Linked DNA regions of Euzebya sp.. The protein of the gene in region 1 interacts with the protein of each later gene in a pairwise test. Links are inferred from orthologs where the notes say so. Each region holds a gene or a part of one and is shown on either strand. Other genes may lie near its edges. The genes, in order: def and ACEQ2X_RS11025.

Evidence for each region.
Region 2: the proteins of def (region 1) and ACEQ2X_RS11025 interact in binary tests that used the Escherichia coli proteins (3 or more experiments, as listed by UniProt). The link is inferred for Euzebya sp. from one-to-one orthologs.

The regions. Positions count from the first base shown.
Region 1 is NZ_CAXQBR010000035.1:436-6,126, forward strand. What follows is about bases 2,496-5,495. They hold def (peptide deformylase), read right to left. Parts: upstream 4,287-5,495; coding sequence 3,705-4,286; downstream 2,496-3,704. Other genes in these bases: ACEQ2X_RS08645 (formimidoylglutamate deiminase), read right to left, coding at 2,496-3,708; hutU (urocanate hydratase), read right to left, coding at 4,283-5,495. Outside these bases: ACEQ2X_RS08630 (hypothetical protein), read right to left, coding at 1-342; ACEQ2X_RS08635 (DUF427 domain-containing protein), read left to right, coding at 532-1,077; hutI (imidazolonepropionase), read right to left, coding at 1,103-2,311; more of ACEQ2X_RS08645, read right to left, coding at 2,308-2,495; more of hutU, read right to left, coding at 5,496-5,691. UniProt on the Escherichia coli protein: Removes the formyl group from the N-terminal Met of newly synthesized proteins. Requires at least a dipeptide for an efficient rate of reaction. N-terminal L-methionine is a prerequisite for activity but the enzyme has broad specificity at other positions.
Region 2 is NZ_CAXQBR010000048.1:5,583-16,586, forward strand. The notes cover bases 3,660-6,659. They hold ACEQ2X_RS11025 (aspartate-semialdehyde dehydrogenase), read left to right. Parts: upstream 3,660-4,640; coding sequence 4,641-5,678; downstream 5,679-6,659. Other genes in these bases: ACEQ2X_RS11020 (aspartate kinase), read left to right, coding at 3,660-4,644; ACEQ2X_RS11030 (MgtC/SapB family protein), read right to left, coding at 5,699-6,391; ACEQ2X_RS11035 (enoyl-CoA hydratase/isomerase family protein), read right to left, coding at 6,445-6,659. In the rest of the region: ACEQ2X_RS11000 (S9 family peptidase), read left to right, coding at 1-888; ACEQ2X_RS11005 (S-adenosylmethionine:tRNA ribosyltransferase-isomerase), read right to left, coding at 893-2,029; ACEQ2X_RS11010 (SDR family NAD(P)-dependent oxidoreductase), read right to left, coding at 2,035-2,769; redox-sensitive transcriptional activator SoxR, read left to right, coding at 2,876-3,328; more of ACEQ2X_RS11020, read left to right, coding at 3,373-3,659; more of ACEQ2X_RS11035, read right to left, coding at 6,660-7,128; ACEQ2X_RS11040 (class I SAM-dependent methyltransferase), read right to left, coding at 7,119-7,904; ACEQ2X_RS11045 (universal stress protein), read left to right, coding at 8,090-9,202; ACEQ2X_RS11050 (glycoside hydrolase family 13 protein), read right to left, coding at 9,461-11,004.

The DNA.
Region 1 (5,691 bases):
GGTGCCGTGGAGCACGTGGTAGCCGACGGTGGCCATCTGGTACATGTACTCCGTGGCGGTGTTGACCAGCGGGTCGTTGGGGTCGAGGTCGGATTCGACGACGGGGTAGCCCCACTCCTCGGTCAACAGGTCCAGGATCGCCTCGGCGCCGGCGGTCTCGCCGCGGTCGACGAGTTGGCCGTCCTCGTTGTAGGTGAGGGTGACGTTCTGGGCTTCTGAGAAGCTCTGCAGGCTGTCATAGCCGGCGGACACCTGGGTGTAGGCGTAGATGCCGCCGCCGATGAAGGCGATGCCGATGGCGGCGAGGACGACGCCGAGGATGCGGATGCGGGACGCGATCATGACGGTGGACCTCCTCGTAAGGTCCCAGGTCTCCGGTCTGGTGTGGTTGGTGGGGTGTGGTGGAGACACCATCAGCATCGACACCCGGCCGGAATGTCGACAGGCCGCACAGCCCCCTCCCCGCGGGACCCTCGACCCCACCCGGCACGGACCACACGACCCGGGCCCCCGGGGGCTAGGGTGCACCGCGTGGACGCTCCGGAGTGGCTGCGCGCGACGCGCGACAGGTGGACGAACCGCGGGCAGGCGCGCCCGACGTTCGCCGACGAGCCGGGACCCGGGCAGGAGTCGGTGTGGGACTACCCGCGCCCGCCGATCGTGGTGCCCGAACCCCGCCTCGTCGAGGTCGTCGACGGCGCCGATGGCCTGGTGGCCCGGTCCACCCGCGCGGTCCGGGTCCTCGAGACGGCCAGCCCACCGACGGTCTACGTGCCGCCGGACGACGTCGTCGACGGTGCGCTCGAGCCGGTGGACGGATCGAGCCTGTGCGAGTGGAAGGGGCAGGCGTCCTACCTGGCCCTCAGCGGCACCGACCACCCGGTCGCCTGGTGCTACCCGACGCCCTTCGACGGCTACGTCGAGCTGGCCGGGTGGGTCGCCTTCTACCCGGGCCGGGTCGCGTGCACCCTCGACGGCGAGCGGGTGCGCCCCCAGCCGGGGGGGTTCTACGGCGGCTGGGTCACCGACGAGGTGGTCGGTCCGTTCAAGGGGGATCCCGGCACCAGCGGCTGGTAGTCGCCACCCGGTCGAGTCGCACCCGTCACAGGTCCCCCGAGACCTGGTGGCCGCCGACGAACGTCGCGGCGACGAGCGGCATGCCGGGCCGGTACGCCAGGTGGGAGGGGTGGGGGGCGTCGAGGACCACGAGGTCGGCCGCGGCACCCACCGACAGGGTGCCGGCACCGGCGATCCCGAGCGATCGCGCGCCGCCCGCGGTCGCCGCCCAGAGGGCCTCGTCGAGGGTGAGGTGGCAATCGCGCACGGCCAGCGCGATCACCAGCGGCATCGACGAGGTGTAGCTCGATCCCGGGTTGCAGTTGCTGGCCAGCGCGACCGTGGCGCCCGCATCCACGAGCCGACGCCCGTCGGGGTAGGGCTGGCGGGTCGAGAAGTCCGTCGCGGGCAGCAGCGTGGCGACCGTCGCCGAGCCGGCGAGGGCCTCCACGTCGGCGTCGGACAGGTGGGTGCAGTGGTCGGCCGAGGCGCAGCCCAGCTCGACGCCGAGCTGCACGCCGGGCCCGGCGCTGAGCTGGTTGGCGTGGATCCGCGGCACCAGCCCCGCCGCGATGCCCGCCTCCAGCACCGTCCGCGACTGGTCGGCGTCGAACGCGCCGACCTCGCAGAACACGTCCACGCTGCCGGCCAGCATCGCGCAGGCGTCCAGCACGTCGCCGACGACCAGCTCGACGAAGGCGTCGGCGCCGCCGGGGAACCCCGGCGGGGTGACGTGGGCGCCGAGCAACGTGGTGTGCGGCGTGACCTCGCGGGCCAGGGACAGCAGCCGCGCCTCCTGGGACGGCGTCGCGCCGTAGCCGGACTTCACCTCGACGGTGGTGGTCCCGCCCGCGCGCGCCTCGGCGATCCGGCGGGCCAGGCCGGCACGCAGCTCGTCGTCGGACGCCGCCGTCGTGGCGGCGATGGTCCGCGCGATGCCGCCGGCCTCGTAGGGCGCGCCGGCCATGCGGGCGGTGAACTCCTCGCCCCGGTCGCCCGCGAAGACGAGGTGGGTGTGGCTGTCGACGAAGCCGGGGATCACCGCGCGGCCGCCCACGTCGACGCGGCGGTCCGCCGGCGGGGCGGAGCCGGTGCCGACCGCGAGGACCCGCCCCTCCCCCGGTCGGTGGGACTCGATGACCAGCCAGGCATCGTCCAACCCGCAGCCGGCGCCGGGCATCGCCGGGTGCGCCTCGCCGTGCAGCGGGTCGTGGGTCACGAGCCGGGCGATCCCGGTCAGCGCGACGGTGCTCATGGCCGGGGCTGTCCGCTGACCGCGGCGATCGCGCCGGTCAGCTCCGCGGGCACGTCGAGGTCGACGTGCCGGCCGTCTCGGACGGTCCACCGCCCGCCGACCATCACGTCGGTGACGTCGGCCGCCGTGCCGGCGAAGACCACGCCGTCGAGCAGGTCGGTGCGGGGCAGGCCCGCGAGGCGCACCGACCCGAGCCCGACGACGCACAGGTCCGCGAGCATGCCGGGCGCGATCCGGCCGGCATCGGACCAGCCGAGGCTGTGGGCGCCGCCCTCCGTGGCAGCCGCCATCAGCACCGACGCCGTCAGTGCGCCGCGATCCCGGCTGACGAGACGCCGGTCGAGCTCGAGGGCCCGTGCCTCCTCGAGCAGGTCGACGACGGCGTGGGAGTCGCTGCCGAGCGCGAGGCGCGCCCCGACGCGGTCGAGGCGATCCCCTGCGACGACGCCATCGGCCAGGTCCCGCTCGGTCGTCGGGCAGGCGCACACCGTGGCGCCCACCGCACCGAGCGCCCGCACGTCGTGGTCGTCGAGCCAGACCCCGTGCACGGCGGTGAACGTCGAGGACACCAGACCGGCGTCGGCCAGCAGCTGGACCGGGGTGCGGCCGTGGACGGCGCGCGCGGCCTCGACCTCGTCGGGCTGCTCGGCGACGTGGGCGTGGACCACGGCCGGGGCGTCGACCACCCCACCGGCGTGGACCAGCGCGGCGACGCGGGACAGGGCATCGGGCGGCACCGCCCGCACCGAGTGCACCGCCGCGCCGACGCGCCACGACCGTCCCTCACCCCCGCCCGGGTGCCCCGCGAGATCGGCGACCCGTGCCGCCCACTCGTCGGCCGACCCGTCGCTGAACCGCCCCTGGATCGGCGTCAGGCCCGGTGCGTCCGGCGTCGCACCCACCGCGCCCGTCAGGTACAGGGTGTCGAGCAGGGTCAGGCGCACACCCGCCTCCCCGGCGGCGGCCACGATCGCGCGCCCCATCGCGTTGGCGTCGGTGTACCGGACCCCGCCCGCGGCGTGGTGGAGGTAGTGGAACTCCCCGACGCAGGTGATGCCGGCCAGCGCCATCTCGCCGAAGGCGGCGCGGGCCAGCGCGTGGCAGGTGTCGGGGTCGAGCACCTCGGCGACCGCGTACATCTGGTCCCGCCACGTCCAGAACGACCCGCGGGTCCGCTGGGTGCGGCCGCGCAGGGCGCGGTGGAACGCGTGGCTGTGGGCGTTCACCAGGCCCGGGAGGACCAACCCCGCCAGGCGGGTGCCGGACGCCGGCAGGTCGGCGGCGCCGACGACCACCTCGGCGATCCGGTCCCCGTGGATCGTGAGCGCCACGTGGTCGTGGATCGTGCCGTCGACCAGCGCATGGTCGCAGCGGAACCGCTGCCCGGTCGACGTCACGTGCCCGTCCTGGCGTTGAGCGCTGCGGCGCGGGCCTCGAACGCCTCGGAGTGGAACCGCTGGTAGTTGTCCCACGTCGTGAACGTCGCGGGGTCCGTGACGCGGTCGAGGAAGACGTGCCCGTCGAGGTGGTCGACCTCGTGCTGGAACGTCCCGGCGGTGAGGCCCCGCTGGACGGCAGCGCGGGCGGTGCCGTCGCGGTCGGTCCAGCGCGCCTCCACCGCCACGTGCCGGCGCAGCTCACCGCGCAGCCCGGGCACCGACAGGCAGCCCTCGTTGAGCACGACCTGCTCGTCCCCGACGGGGGTGAGGGAGGGGTTGACCAGCACGGTCAGGGGGATGAGGGGCTTGTAGGGGTACCGCCGGTGGGTCCGCTCCGCGGTGACCTCGACCACCGCGATCCGGAGGGACGACCCGATCTGCGGCGCGGCGATCCCCGCCCCGTCGGCGTCGCGCATCGTGTCGATCAGGTCGTCGACGAGCTGCTGGACCTCGGCCGTGCCCAGCTCGGCGGCCGTGACCGGCGTGGTGGGCCGGCGCAGCACCGGGTCGCCGACGTGGACGAGCGGGCGGATCACGTCGTCCCGCCGTCCCGCACGGCGGGATCGAGCGGGATCCGCACGCCGCGCTCCCGGGCGACCTCGACCGCGCGGCCGTACCCGGCGTCGGCATGCCGCATCACCCCCGTGGCCGGGTCGGTGGTCAGGACCCGCTCGAGCTTCTCGGCGGCGAGGTCCGTGCCGTCGGCGACGCAGACCACACCGGCGTGGATCGAGCGGCCGATCCCGACGCCGCCGCCGTGGTGGATGCTGACCCAGGTGGCACCCGACGCGGTGGTGGCGAGCGCGTTGAGGAGGGGCCAGTCCGCGATCGCGTCGGATCCGTCGACCATGCCCTCGGTCTCGCGGTAGGGGGAGGCGACCGACCCCGAGTCGAGGTGGTCGCGGCCGATCACGATCGGGGCGGACACGGCCCCGCTGCGGACCAGGTCGTTGAACACCTGCCCCAGCCGGGCGCGCTCGCCGTAGCCGAGCCAGCAGATCCTGGCGGGCAGCCCCTGGAAGGCGACCTGTTCGGAGGCCCGTCGGATCCAGCGGGCGAGCGCCTCGTCGGTGGGGAAGGTCTCGAGGACCGCGCGGTCCGTCACGGCGATGTCCGCCGGGTCGCCGGACAGCGCCACCCAGCGGAACGGCCCCTTCCCCTCGCAGAACAGCGGCCGGATGTAGGCGGGGACGAACCCGGGGTAGTCGAAGGCCCGGTCGAACCCGCCGAGCCGCGCCTCGGCCCGCAGGGAGTTGCCGTAGTCGAACACCTCCGCGCCGGCGTCGAGGTAGCCGACCATCGCCGCGCAGTGCCGGGCCATCGACGCGCGTGCCCGACGGGTCAGCTCGGCGGGGTCCTCGGCGGCCATGCGGGCGGTCGCCTCCGGGGTCAGGTCGACCGGGACGTAGCTGAGGGGGTCGTGGGCGGACGTCTGGTCGGTGACGACGTCCGCGGCGAACCCCCGCTCGAGCAGCGCCGGCAGGACCGACGCGGCGTTGCCGACCAGCCCGACGGACAGCGGCCGGCGGTCGTCGCGGGCCCGCTCGCAGCGGGCGACCGCGTCGTCGAGGTCCTCGGTGACCTCGTCGAGGTAGCGGGTGGCGACGCGGCGGCGGGCTCGCTCGGGATCGACCTCGACGACCAGCGCGACCCCGTCGTTCATGGTGACCGCGAGCGGTTGGGCACCGCCCATGCCCCCCAGCCCGGCGGTCAGGGTGATCGTGCCGGCGAGGGTGCCGCCGAAGCGCCGGCGGGCGATCTCGGCGAAGCACTCGTAGGTGCCCTGCAGGATCCCCTGGGTGCCGATGTAGATCCACGACCCGGCGGTCATCTGGCCGTACATGGTCAGGCCCTGGCGCTCGAGCTCGCGGAACGTCTCCCAGTCCGCCCAGTCCGGCACCAGGTTCGAGTTGGCGATCAGGACCCGTGGCGCCCACTCGT
Region 2 (11,004 bases), on another replicon or contig:
TACGACGTCGACGTCAGGACCGGCGAGCGCCGGCTGGTGCGCCGCGAGCCGACCCCGAACGTCGACCTCGACGCGTACACCGCCGATCGGCTGTGGGCGACGGCCGAGGACGGGACCCGCGTACCGGTCGACGTCGTGCGCCACGTGGACACGCCGGTGGACGGCACCGCCGCGTGCGTGCTGTACGGCTACGGCTCCTACGAGATCTCCATCCCGGCCGTCTTCAGCGTGGCCCGGCTCAGCCTGCTCGACCGCGGGGTCACCTTCGCGCTGGTGCACCCGCGCGGCGGGGGCGAGGGCGGCCGCCGCTGGTACCTCGACGGCAAGCTCGAGCACAAGCGGAACACGTTCACCGACACCCTGGCCGCCGCCGACCACCTGGTCGCCACCGGCTGGTCGGCCCCGGACCGGCTCGCGATCCGCGGGGGCTCGGCCGGTGGGCTGCTGGTCGGCGCGTGCATCACGATGCGGCCCGACCGCTTCGCCGCGGCGGTCGCCGAGGTCCCGTTCGTGGACATCGTCACGACGATGTCGGACCCGACCCTCCCCCTGACCGTGACCGAGTGGGAGGAGTGGGGCGACCCCCGCGTCGAGCCGTACGCCTCCACCATGCTCAGCTACTCGCCGTACGACAACACCGTCCCGGCCGACTACCCGGCCCTGTACGTGACCGCCGGCCTGAACGACCCCCGCGTCAGCTACCACGAGCCCGCCAAGTGGGTCGCCCGGTTGCGGGAGGTGTCGACGGGCACGCGGCCCCTGCTCCTCCGCACCGAGATGGGCGCCGGTCACGGTGGCCCCAGCGGTCGCTACGAGGCGTGGCGGGACGAGGCGCGCAGCCTCACCTTCCTGCTGGTGGCGCTCGGCGTCGTCCCGGGGTCGGGGTAGGCGCTCACGGCAGGAACACGGCGCTGTCGCCGAACTCGTGCCACAGGTACGGGCCGTCGAGGGCCGCCCCGTAGGCGCGCCGGACCAGCTCGGGCCCGGCGACGGCCTCGAGCAGCAGGAGGTGGCTGGCCTCCGGCTCGTGCCACCCCGTGATGATCCCGTCGACGACGCGGACGCCGCGCTCGGGGGTGACGACCAGGTCCGTCCAGCCCCTGAAGGCGGCGATGCCGTGGCCCGGGCGCCGGTCGGCGGCGGCCTCGAGCGCCCGGGTGACGGTCGTGCCGACGGCGATGACGCGGTGGCCGAGCCGGCGGGCGAGGTCCACGCGCGCCGCGGTCGGGGCGGGCACGTCGGCCCACTCGGGCTGCGGCGGCTCGCCGGCCTCCTGGGAGGACACGCCGGCGTGCAGCGTGACCGGGGCGATCCCGACACCGCGGCTCACGAGCTCGGCGACCAGCCGGTGGCTGAAGGGCCGTCCGGCCGACGGCATCTCGGCCGACCCGGGGTGTCGCGCGAAGACGGTCTGGTACGCGTCGAGCCCGACCGCGCCGGTCGCGCCGTACCGGATCGGGCGGCCGTGCGCGGCCATGTGGTCGCTGATCCGCCCGTCGACGGTGATCCCCGCCCGCCACAGGCGCACCCCCCGACCTCCCGGGCCCGCGGCGACGGGGTGCAGCAGGCGGAGGTGCCCCCCACCCGTGAGCGCGACGAGGTCGCCCGGCCCGGCGTCGAGCACCGGCCCGTCCCCGCCGGCCCGTCCCTCACCGCGTCTGCGCCGCAGCTGGCCCACCCCGTCCCGGCCTGCGGCCGATCCGGGGTGCCCCCCCGCCTGTGTCTCACTGCGGCTGCGCCGCAGCTCGACGGTCCAGGTGCCGTCGTCGTGGGCGGTGGAGAGGTGGACGACGAGCGGTCCGGGGTCGGCGGTCCCGTCGATCGCCGCCGGGCGGGTCGCCGAGGTGTTCACCACCAGCAGGTCGCCGGGTCGGAGGTGGCGCGGGAGGTCGACGAACCGTCCGTGGGAGAGCCGGTCGGACCCGGCCACGAGCAGGCGCACCTCGTCGCGGGCCAGCCCCCGCCGCTCGGGCGGCTCGGTCGCCCACCGGTCCTGCGGGACGGTGAACCGCGTCCCGGGCCGGAGCATCGCGGTCACGCGCGCACCTCCTCCGGGCGGGCCGCCACAGCCAGGTCCGCCACAGCCAGGTCCGCCACGCGGTACCGGCCGCTGGACGGCCGCCGGGCGACCAGGTCGAGGATCGGGCCGACCACCGCCTCCGGCAGCGGGCGGTCGCTGATGTCCTCGCCCGGGAAGGCGTCGGCGTGCATCCGGGTCCGCATGTCACCGGGGTCCAGGGCGTAGACCGCCAGCTGGGGCTCCTCGGTCCCGAGCACGGCGCTCACCCGGTCGAGCGCGGCCTTGGAGGCCCCGTAGGTCCCCCACCCCTCCCAGTCGCCCTCGGCGGCATCCGACGTGACGTCGATCACGATCCCACCGGCTGCGCGCAGGGCCGGGAGGGCGGTCTGGACCAGGCCGAGGGGTGCGACCACGTTCACCTCGAGCACCTCGCGGAGCGCTGACAGGGCGACGTCGGCGAGGCGGGGGAGGGGGCTCGGGCCGAGCAGGCTCGCGCCGTTGACCAGCAGGTCCAGGCGCGGACCGGCGGTCGCGACCAGCCGGTGGCGGTGGTCGGCGTCCGCCACGTCGCCCGCCACGGCGGTCACCCCGGGCAGGCCAGCGGTCGCGGCCACCAGGTCGTCGGCGGTCCGGGCGGTGGCCACGACGCGCCAGCCGTCGCGGGACAGCGCGCTCGTCAGCGCGAGGCCGAGCCCGCGGGAGGCGCCGGTCACGATCGCGGTGCGGGTGGGGGTGGGGGTGGGGGACATGGGGCTCTCCGGGTGGGTCGTCGATGGATCTTGCGCGACGGTAGAACTTGAAGTTGACTTCAAGTCAAGTGGTTCCAGCAGGAGGTGCCCGGTGCCCACGGAGCAGATGACCGTCAGCGAGGTCGCGGACCGCAGCGGGTTCGCCCCCTCCGCCCTCCGCTTCTACGAGCGGAGGGGCCTGATCGACGCGGAGCGCACGGCGGGAGGGCAACGCCGCTACCACCGCGACGTGCTGCGGCGACTCGCGTTCATCGCTGCGGCCCGCCACGTCGGCCTGACCCTCGAGGAGATCGCCGAGGCCCTCGGCCAGCTGCCGCGCGGACGGACGCCGACCAAGGCCGACTGGACGAGGATCTCCCGTCGCTGGCAGTCGCGGCTCGACGCGGAGATCCAGGCGTTGGAGGCCCTCCGCGACGGGCTCGACAGCTGCATCGGCTGCGGCTGCCTGTCGCTGCAGCGCTGTCGGATCTCGAACCCCGGTGACGTGGTGGCCAGCCGCGGGACCGGGGCGGTGTTCCTCCCCGGACCGCTCCACCCCACCGCCGATCAGACGACCTGAGCGCCCGAGGCGGCAGGCGCCCAGCCGCTACCATCTGGCGGACCATGAGCGGTCCCAGCGCACCCATCATCGTGCAGAAGTACGGCGGGACGTCCGTCGCCGACACCGACCGCATCGCGCGGGTCGCCGACCGCATCGCGCGGACGAAGCGGGCGGGCAACGACGTGGTCGTCGCGGTCAGCGCGATGGGCAAGACCACCGACGAGCTGATCCGCCAGGCCGAGGCGATCTCACCCCACCCGCCGGGTCGCGAGCTGGACATGCTCCTGACCGCGGGTGAGCGGATCTCGATGGCCCTGCTCGCGATGGCGATCCAGGAGGAGGGGCTGTCGGCGCGCTCGTTCACCGGGTCCCAGGCCGGGATCATCACCGACACCGTCCACGGCAAGGCGAAGATCCTCGACATCACGCCGGGGCGGATCACCGAGGCCCTCGCAGGCGGGCACGTCGTGATCGTCGCCGGCTTCCAGGGCGTGTCGCGCGAGACCAAGGACGTGACGACGCTCGGGCGCGGCGGCACCGACACGACGGCGGTGGCGCTCGCCGCGGCCCTCGGCGCCCACGTCTGCGAGATCTACACCGACGTCGACGGGGTGTACACCGCCGACCCGCGGATCGTCCCCACGGCGCGGAAGGTCGACCACATCACCGCGGAGGAGATGCTGGAGCTGGCCGCCCACGGCGCCGGCGTCCTCCACACCCGCTCGGTCGAGTTCGGCCGCAACCACGGCGTCGACATCCACGTCCGCTCGTCCTTCTCCCACCACGACGGCACCTGGGTCCACGCCCGACCAGGAGGAACCCCCATGGAGCAGGCCATCATCTCCGGCGTCGCCCACGACCGCTCGGAGGGCAAGGTCACCGTCCGCGGCGTCCCGGACAAGCCCGGCGTCGCCGCCCGCGTGTTCACCGTCCTCGCCGAGGCGAACGTCAACGTCGACATGATCGTCCAGAACGTCTCCGCGACCGGCACGACGGACATGACCTTCACCATCCCGCTGACCGACGCGAAGACGGCGCGGGACGTCCTCGAACCGCTGCTGGTGGACGTCGGCGCGGCGGGCCTCGAGGTCGACTCCCAGATCGGCAAGGTGTCCCTCGTCGGCGCCGGCATGAAGACCAACCCCGGGGTGGCGGCGCGGATGTTCACCGCGCTCAGCGACGCCGGCGTCAACATCGAGATGATCTCCACCTCCACGATCCGGATCTCCGTCGTGGTCGACGAGGCGGACGTCGAGACCGCGGTCACCGCGATCCACACCGCCTTCGGCCTCGACAGCGGCACCCCGGTCAGCATCGAAGGAGCCAACGCATGACCCGCACCGTGGCGATCGCCGGCGCCACCGGCGCCGTCGGCCAGGACCTCCGCCGCCTGCTCGACCGGCGGGACTTCCCCCTCGACGAGCTCGTGCTGCTCGCCAGCGAGCGCTCCGCCGGCCGGGTGATCCGCTGGCGCGACCGCGACATCACGGTCCGCGCGCTCAGCGAGCCCGATGCCTTCGACGGCGTCGACGTGGCGCTGTTCAGCGCGGGCGGCGGCCGCTCGCTCGAGCACGCGCCGCGGGCGGTCGAGGCGGGCGCCATCGTCGTGGACAACTCCTCGGCGTTCCGCATGGACCCCGAGGTCCCGCTGATCGTCACCGAGGTCAACGCCGACCTGCTCGCCGAGCGCCCCGCCAAGGGCATCGTCGCGAACCCGAACTGCACCACGATGGCGGTGATGCTGCCGCTGAAGGCGCTCCACGACGCCTTCGGCCTGGTGTCGATGGTCGTCAGCAGCTACCAGGCGGCCGGCGGCGCCGGCCAGTCCGGCATCGACGAGCTGCACGACCAGATCGAGCCGCTCGCCGGCGCGTGGGACAGCCTGCGCACCGACGGCCAGGCCGCCGCGAAGCTCGTCGAGCCGCGGACCTTCGCCGCCCCGATCGCCTTCAACGTCGTCCCGCTGCTCGGGACCGCCCAGGAGAACGGGTACACCGACGAGGAGCTGAAGCTGCTCAACGAGTCCCGCAAGATCCTCGGGATCGCCGACCTCGAGGTCGCGCCGACCTGCGTGCGCGTCCCGGTCGTCGCCGGCCACGCCGCCGCCGTCCGCGCGACGTTCGCCTCGCCGGTGACCCGCGAGGGCGCGCTCGAGGTGCTGGACGGGTTCCCCGGCATGGTCGTGGCCGACCTCCCCACGCCCCTCGAGTTCGCCGGTCGCGACGAGGTCGCGGTCGGGCGCGTCCGCGAGGACCTGCACGACGAGCGGTCCCTCAACTTCTGGTGCGTGGGCGACAACCTCCTGAAGGGCGCCGCGCTCAACACCGTCCAGATCGCCGAGGAGCTGGTGGCCCGGGGCCACATCTGACCTGTCAGCGACCTGACGCGCTAGTCGCCGATCGTCTGCGCGGCGCCCGCGACCGTCGCCAGGCCGAGGACGCCGTCCTCCGCGCGGATGCGGTGGGACAGGTCCTCGATGTCGTCGTCCTTGCCGCGCACGGTCATCTGCACGACCAGCCGGCCGTCCTCGAGCGGGGTGAACTCGAGCGCCCGCAGCTCGGCCCGGCTGCCGGCGACTGCCAGGTGGATCCGGTCCAGGCCGCCGTCGGGTGAGACCACGACGTGCAAGGTCGCCTCGGCCCGGGTCCAGCGCGCGTACGTGCGGGCCTTCACCCAGTCCGCGGGGCGCAGGGCGAGCAGCGCCACGACGGTCAGCGCGGTGGCGGCGAGCGGGTAGCCCATGCCGGCGGTCAGGCCGATCGCCGTCACCGTGAAGGCGGCGACCGCGGTGGTGAGGCCGTACAGCCGACCGCGGATGCCGAAGATCAGACCTGCGCCGAGGAACCCGATCCCCGCGATGGTGTAGGAGGCGATGCGGGTGGCGTCGGAGTTCGGGTGCGCCTCGCCCGCGGTCACCGACAGCCAGCCGAGGGTCCCGGCGGCGGCGGCGAGCAGCAGCAGCGTGCGGAGGCCGGCGGCCTTGCCGCGGACCTCCCGCTCGAGGCCGATGGGGAGGGCCAGGCCGGCGGCGAGGAGGATGCGCCACACCGGGGTCCAGTCGACGGTCGTCAGGACGTCCACCCACACCTCCTACCCGGTGCGCGGCCACCGTCACCCAGGGGCCCTGCGGGGCCTCAGTGGCTGAAGGGGTCCGCCCGGTCGAGGTCGGCGTCGATGACCGCGAGCAGGTCGGCGTACAGCCGCGTGCGGATCGTGTGGAGGGTAGGGCCCCGGAACCGGGCGAGGGCTGCCGCGCGGTCGACCGCGACCGCGAGCGCGGCGTCCTCCCCCTCGACCGCGTGGTCCACCGCCCCGAGCCGGGCGGCGTCGGCCCCGCCGACCTGCTCGCCGAGGACCATCAGCCGGTGCTGGCCGGGGTGGGGCAGCCGGGTGGCCAGGAGGTGCTGCATCACGACCGTGAAGGGCAGACCCAGCTCGACCTCGGGCAGCCGGAACCACCCGCGCTCGGCGCGCATGATGCGGAGGTCGGCGCACTGGACCAGCATCGCCCCGGCGGCCTGCGCGTGGCCGTTGACCGCCGCGACCGTCGGCAGGTCGAGGCGGAGCAGTCGACCGAACAGCTGGTGGACGGAGCGGATGAAGTCGCCGGTACCCTCGCCCAGCGTCGACATCGCCTGCAGGTCGAGGCCCTGGTGGAAGGACCTCCCGGACCCGGTGATCACCAGGGCCGCGGGACCCTCGAGCGCGTCGATGCGGTCGAGCACGTCCCCCCACGCGGCGACCGTGGCCGGGTTCAGGACCTGGTGGTCGGCGTCCAGGGTGAGGATCTGCACCTCGCCGTCGACGGTCAGCTCCACGACTCGCTCCTCTCGTCCGGCCGCCCGACGGCGGCGTAGGTGGTGATGTGGCGCACCGCGTCGCGGTCGAGCGGCGCACCGTCGAAGTCCGCGAACCGCTCGACCGGGGTCAGGCCCGCGAGCTGCGCCATGAGGTCGATCTCGGCGGGGTGGGCGTAGCGCAGCCGCGTGCGGAGGGTCCGGGGCCCGTCGGGGGAGATCACGACGTGCGCGGCGGTCATGACCTGCGCGACCGGGTCGTGGTCGGACACCGCCAGGGCGACGTGGCCAGCCGCCGCACCCGGTCCGCCCACGCCCTCGACGAGCAGGTCCGGACGGGGCACCGCGGCGTCGACGACGACGACGCCGTCGGGGGCGAGGACCGCGCCGGCGCGCGCGAGGCAGGCGACCTGGGCTGCCTGCGCTGGCAGCAGGTACAGGGTGTTGAACAGGATCAGCACGGCCGCGAAGGGGCCCGCGACCGGTGGCTCGACGATGTCGCCCCGCACCGCGCGCACGCGGTCGCCGCCCGGCTTGGACGTCAGGACGTCCAACATGCGCGCGGACGCGTCGACGCCGACGACCTCGCGGTCCGCCGCCGCGAGGGGCAGCGCGACCCGGCCGGTCCCCACCCCGAGCTCGAGGACCCGGCTGCCCGGCGGGGTGCGCGCCAGCACGAAGCGCACGGCCGCCGCCGCGTCGTCGGCCAGGTGCGCGGTCACCGCGTCGTAGTCCGCGGCCCAGTCGTCCCCGTACGCAGCGGGATCCCACCCGTCCACCGACCCGGTCACCGCCACCGGGCCGCCGCGACGTCGTCCAGGGCCGCCCGGGTCGGGGGATCGTCGGTCCGCATCGCCCCGAGGCTAGGTGACCGCGGGCACCTGGCGCACGTCGCGGCCGGCCTCGCCGGGGGCGACCCTGCTAGCGTTGGCCCGGTGAGGCGCGACTCGACGGCGTGTGACCATAGGAAGGTAGGGTCCGCGTGAGCCTGGGACGTGTGGTCGTCGTACCCCTCGCCAGCCCCACGACCGCGCCGTGGCTGGGACGTCTGGCCGCGATGGTGGCGCGCCCCGACGGCGGGACGGTGGTGCCCGTCTCGGTGGCCACGCCGGGCCAGGACGCCGCCGCGACCGCGGTGGCCAAGCGCGCGGTCGACCTCGCGGCGCACGCCGCTCGCGACCTCGGGGTCGAGGCCCGCGCCGAGGTCGTGCACGGCCAGCGCGTCCCGACCGCGGTGCTGGACGCCGTCGACGTCCACGACGCCAGCCTCGTCGTGATGGGGTGGCAGGGCGAGTCGACGTCCCACAACGTCTTCGGCGAGCTGATCGACTCGATCATGGGCCGCTCGCGGGTGCCCCTCGCCGTGGTCCGCCCCGCCGTCGACGAGTTCGGGCGCGTGCTCCTGCCCCTCGGCGACGACCACCTGTCGGCGTCCGGCCGCCGCGGGGTCGACCTGGCCGTCGAGCTCGCCGAACGCCTCCGCGCGGCGACGACGTCGTCCCTGCTGGTCGTCCGCAGCGGCGACCCCGACCTGCCCCTGCCCGACGCGCTGCAGACGGGGTCGGTGCCGACGGTCCGGTCGGAGGTCGACATCCCCCGCGCCCTCGAGCACGTCAGCCGCACCGGCGACATCGTCGTGACCCCGGTCGCGCCGACCGCCGACGGGCTGCGGAACGCCACGACCCACATCGCCTGGGCGACCCCGCGGTGCTGGCAGCTCGTCGCGATCGACGTCGGACCCGCCCAACCCGTGGACGTGGTGACCGCCGTCAAGGACGCGGGCATGCTCGTCGAGCCCAGGCCCGAGCAGGAGGAGGACGTCCCCCACGTCGTCGAGGTGGCCATGACGGTGCCGGGCGACGTCGACGACGCGTGGCCGCGCATCGCGACGGCGGTCCGACTGGTCGGGTCGGTCCTCGGTCACCGCGTCCGCGCCGGAGAGGACGGCACCCAGGTCATCGTCGGCACGGTCGAGGTCCGCGCCACCAGCCCGGCCGCGGCGCTCAGCGCGATCATGGTCGAGCTGGACGACGCCCGCTGGCAGATCGGGGCGACCAGCCTCGACTACCGCCTGGTCGACGGCGACAGCGGCTGACGCCCGCCGCGGGCAGTGGACCCGCCGGTGGCCCGTCGGGCGGGCCTATGGTCGGTGGCGATGGCGACCACCACGCCCTTCGACGCCGCGCTGGCCGCGCTGCTGCACGCGTGGCAGGTCCGGGAGCAGCTCGCCGATGGCGGTGACGCGGACCTGCGGGACACCACGGCGGCGTGGCTGGCCCTCGACCGGGCGCGGACCTGGGTCGGCAGCTTCGAGGGGGCCGGTCGCCAGCCCGGCTGGCCGGGGATCAGCGGGTCAGCGCTCGAGCAGCCACGCGGTGGCGTCGCCCGGCACGGTCCCGTCCTCGACGGGTGCGGTGCTGAGGACGACCTCGCCGGAGGGCAGCGGCACCGGCACCCGCCCGAAGTTGGTGACGCAGACCAGCCCTGACGACCGGCGGAAGGCGAGCACGTCCTCGCCGAGGTCGAGGTCCAGCCACTCGAGCGCGGTGTCGGCGGGCGCGTGGGCGCGGCGCAGCTCGAGCGCGCGCCGGTGCAGCTCGAGCGCGGAGCCCGGGTCCCCCTGCTGGCGGGCGACGGCGAGGGGCCCGAACCGGTCGGGTTGGGGCAGCCACGCCCCGCCGTCGGAGAAGCCGAAGTACGGGGGCTCGTCGGTCCAGGGGAGCGGGACCCGGCAGCCGTCGCGCCCCCTCTCCTCGCCGTCGGAGCGGAAGAACACCGGGTCGTCGAGGACGTCCTCAGGCAGGTCCCACACGTCGGGCAACCCCAGCTCCTCCCCCTGGTAGAGGTACGCCGAGCCGGGCAGCGCGAGCACCAGCATCGTGGCGGCCAGCCCGCGTCGCCGGCCGGCCTCCTCGTCGAGGTCGGCGGGGTCGCCGGCCACCAGCCACTCCCTCCACTCCCCGGGGTCGGGCAGGCCGAAGCGGGTCGTGTGGCGCATGACGTCGTGGTTCGACAGCGTCCAGGTCGGCGTCGACCCGACCGAGGCGACCGCGGCGATCGAGCGGTCGACCAGGTCGCGCCAGACGGCGGCGTCCCACCCCGCTTCGACGAGGGCGAAGTTGAAGGACTGGTGGTACTCGTCGGAACGCAGGTAGAGGCCGAGCCGCTCGGGGAGCACCCACGCCTCGGCCACCATCATCCGGTCGCCGTCGTAGGTGTCCATCAGCGCGCGCCAGCCGCGGACGATCTCGTGGATCCCGTCCTGGTCCCAGTAGGGGTGGCGCTCGTCGCGCTCGAGCTCGACGATCCGCACGTGGTCGGGCAGGGACGGGAAGGACTTGTCCTTCACCAGCCCGTGCGCCACGTCGACCCGCACCCCGTCGGCGCCCCGGTCGAGCCAGAACCGGAAGACATCCAGGAACTCCTCCTGCACCTCCGGGTTGTCCCAGTTGAGGTCCGCCTGCTCCGGCGCGAAGAGGTGGAGGTACCACTCGCCGTCGTCGAGTCGCTCCCAGGCCGGACCGCCGAACACCGACCGCCAGTCCGACGGCGGCTCGGCCCCGTCGGGTCCCCTCCCGGGGTGGATCTCGTAGCGGTCCCGCGCCGGGTCGCCGGGCGGGGCGGCGACGGCCTCTGCGAACCAGCGGTGCTCGGTGGACGTGTGGTTGGGGACCAGGTCGATGATGACCTTGATGCCGTGGCCGTGGGCGTCGTCGATCAGCTGCTCGGCGTCGGCCAGCGTGCCGTACCGGGGGTCGATGTCCCGGTAGTCCGCCACGTCGTACCCGCCGTCGTGGTTCGGTGACACGAACCACGGCGTGATCCAGATCGCGTCGACGCCGAGGTCCGACAGGTACCCCAGCCGGCTGCGGAGGCCGGCGATGTCCCCGACCCCGT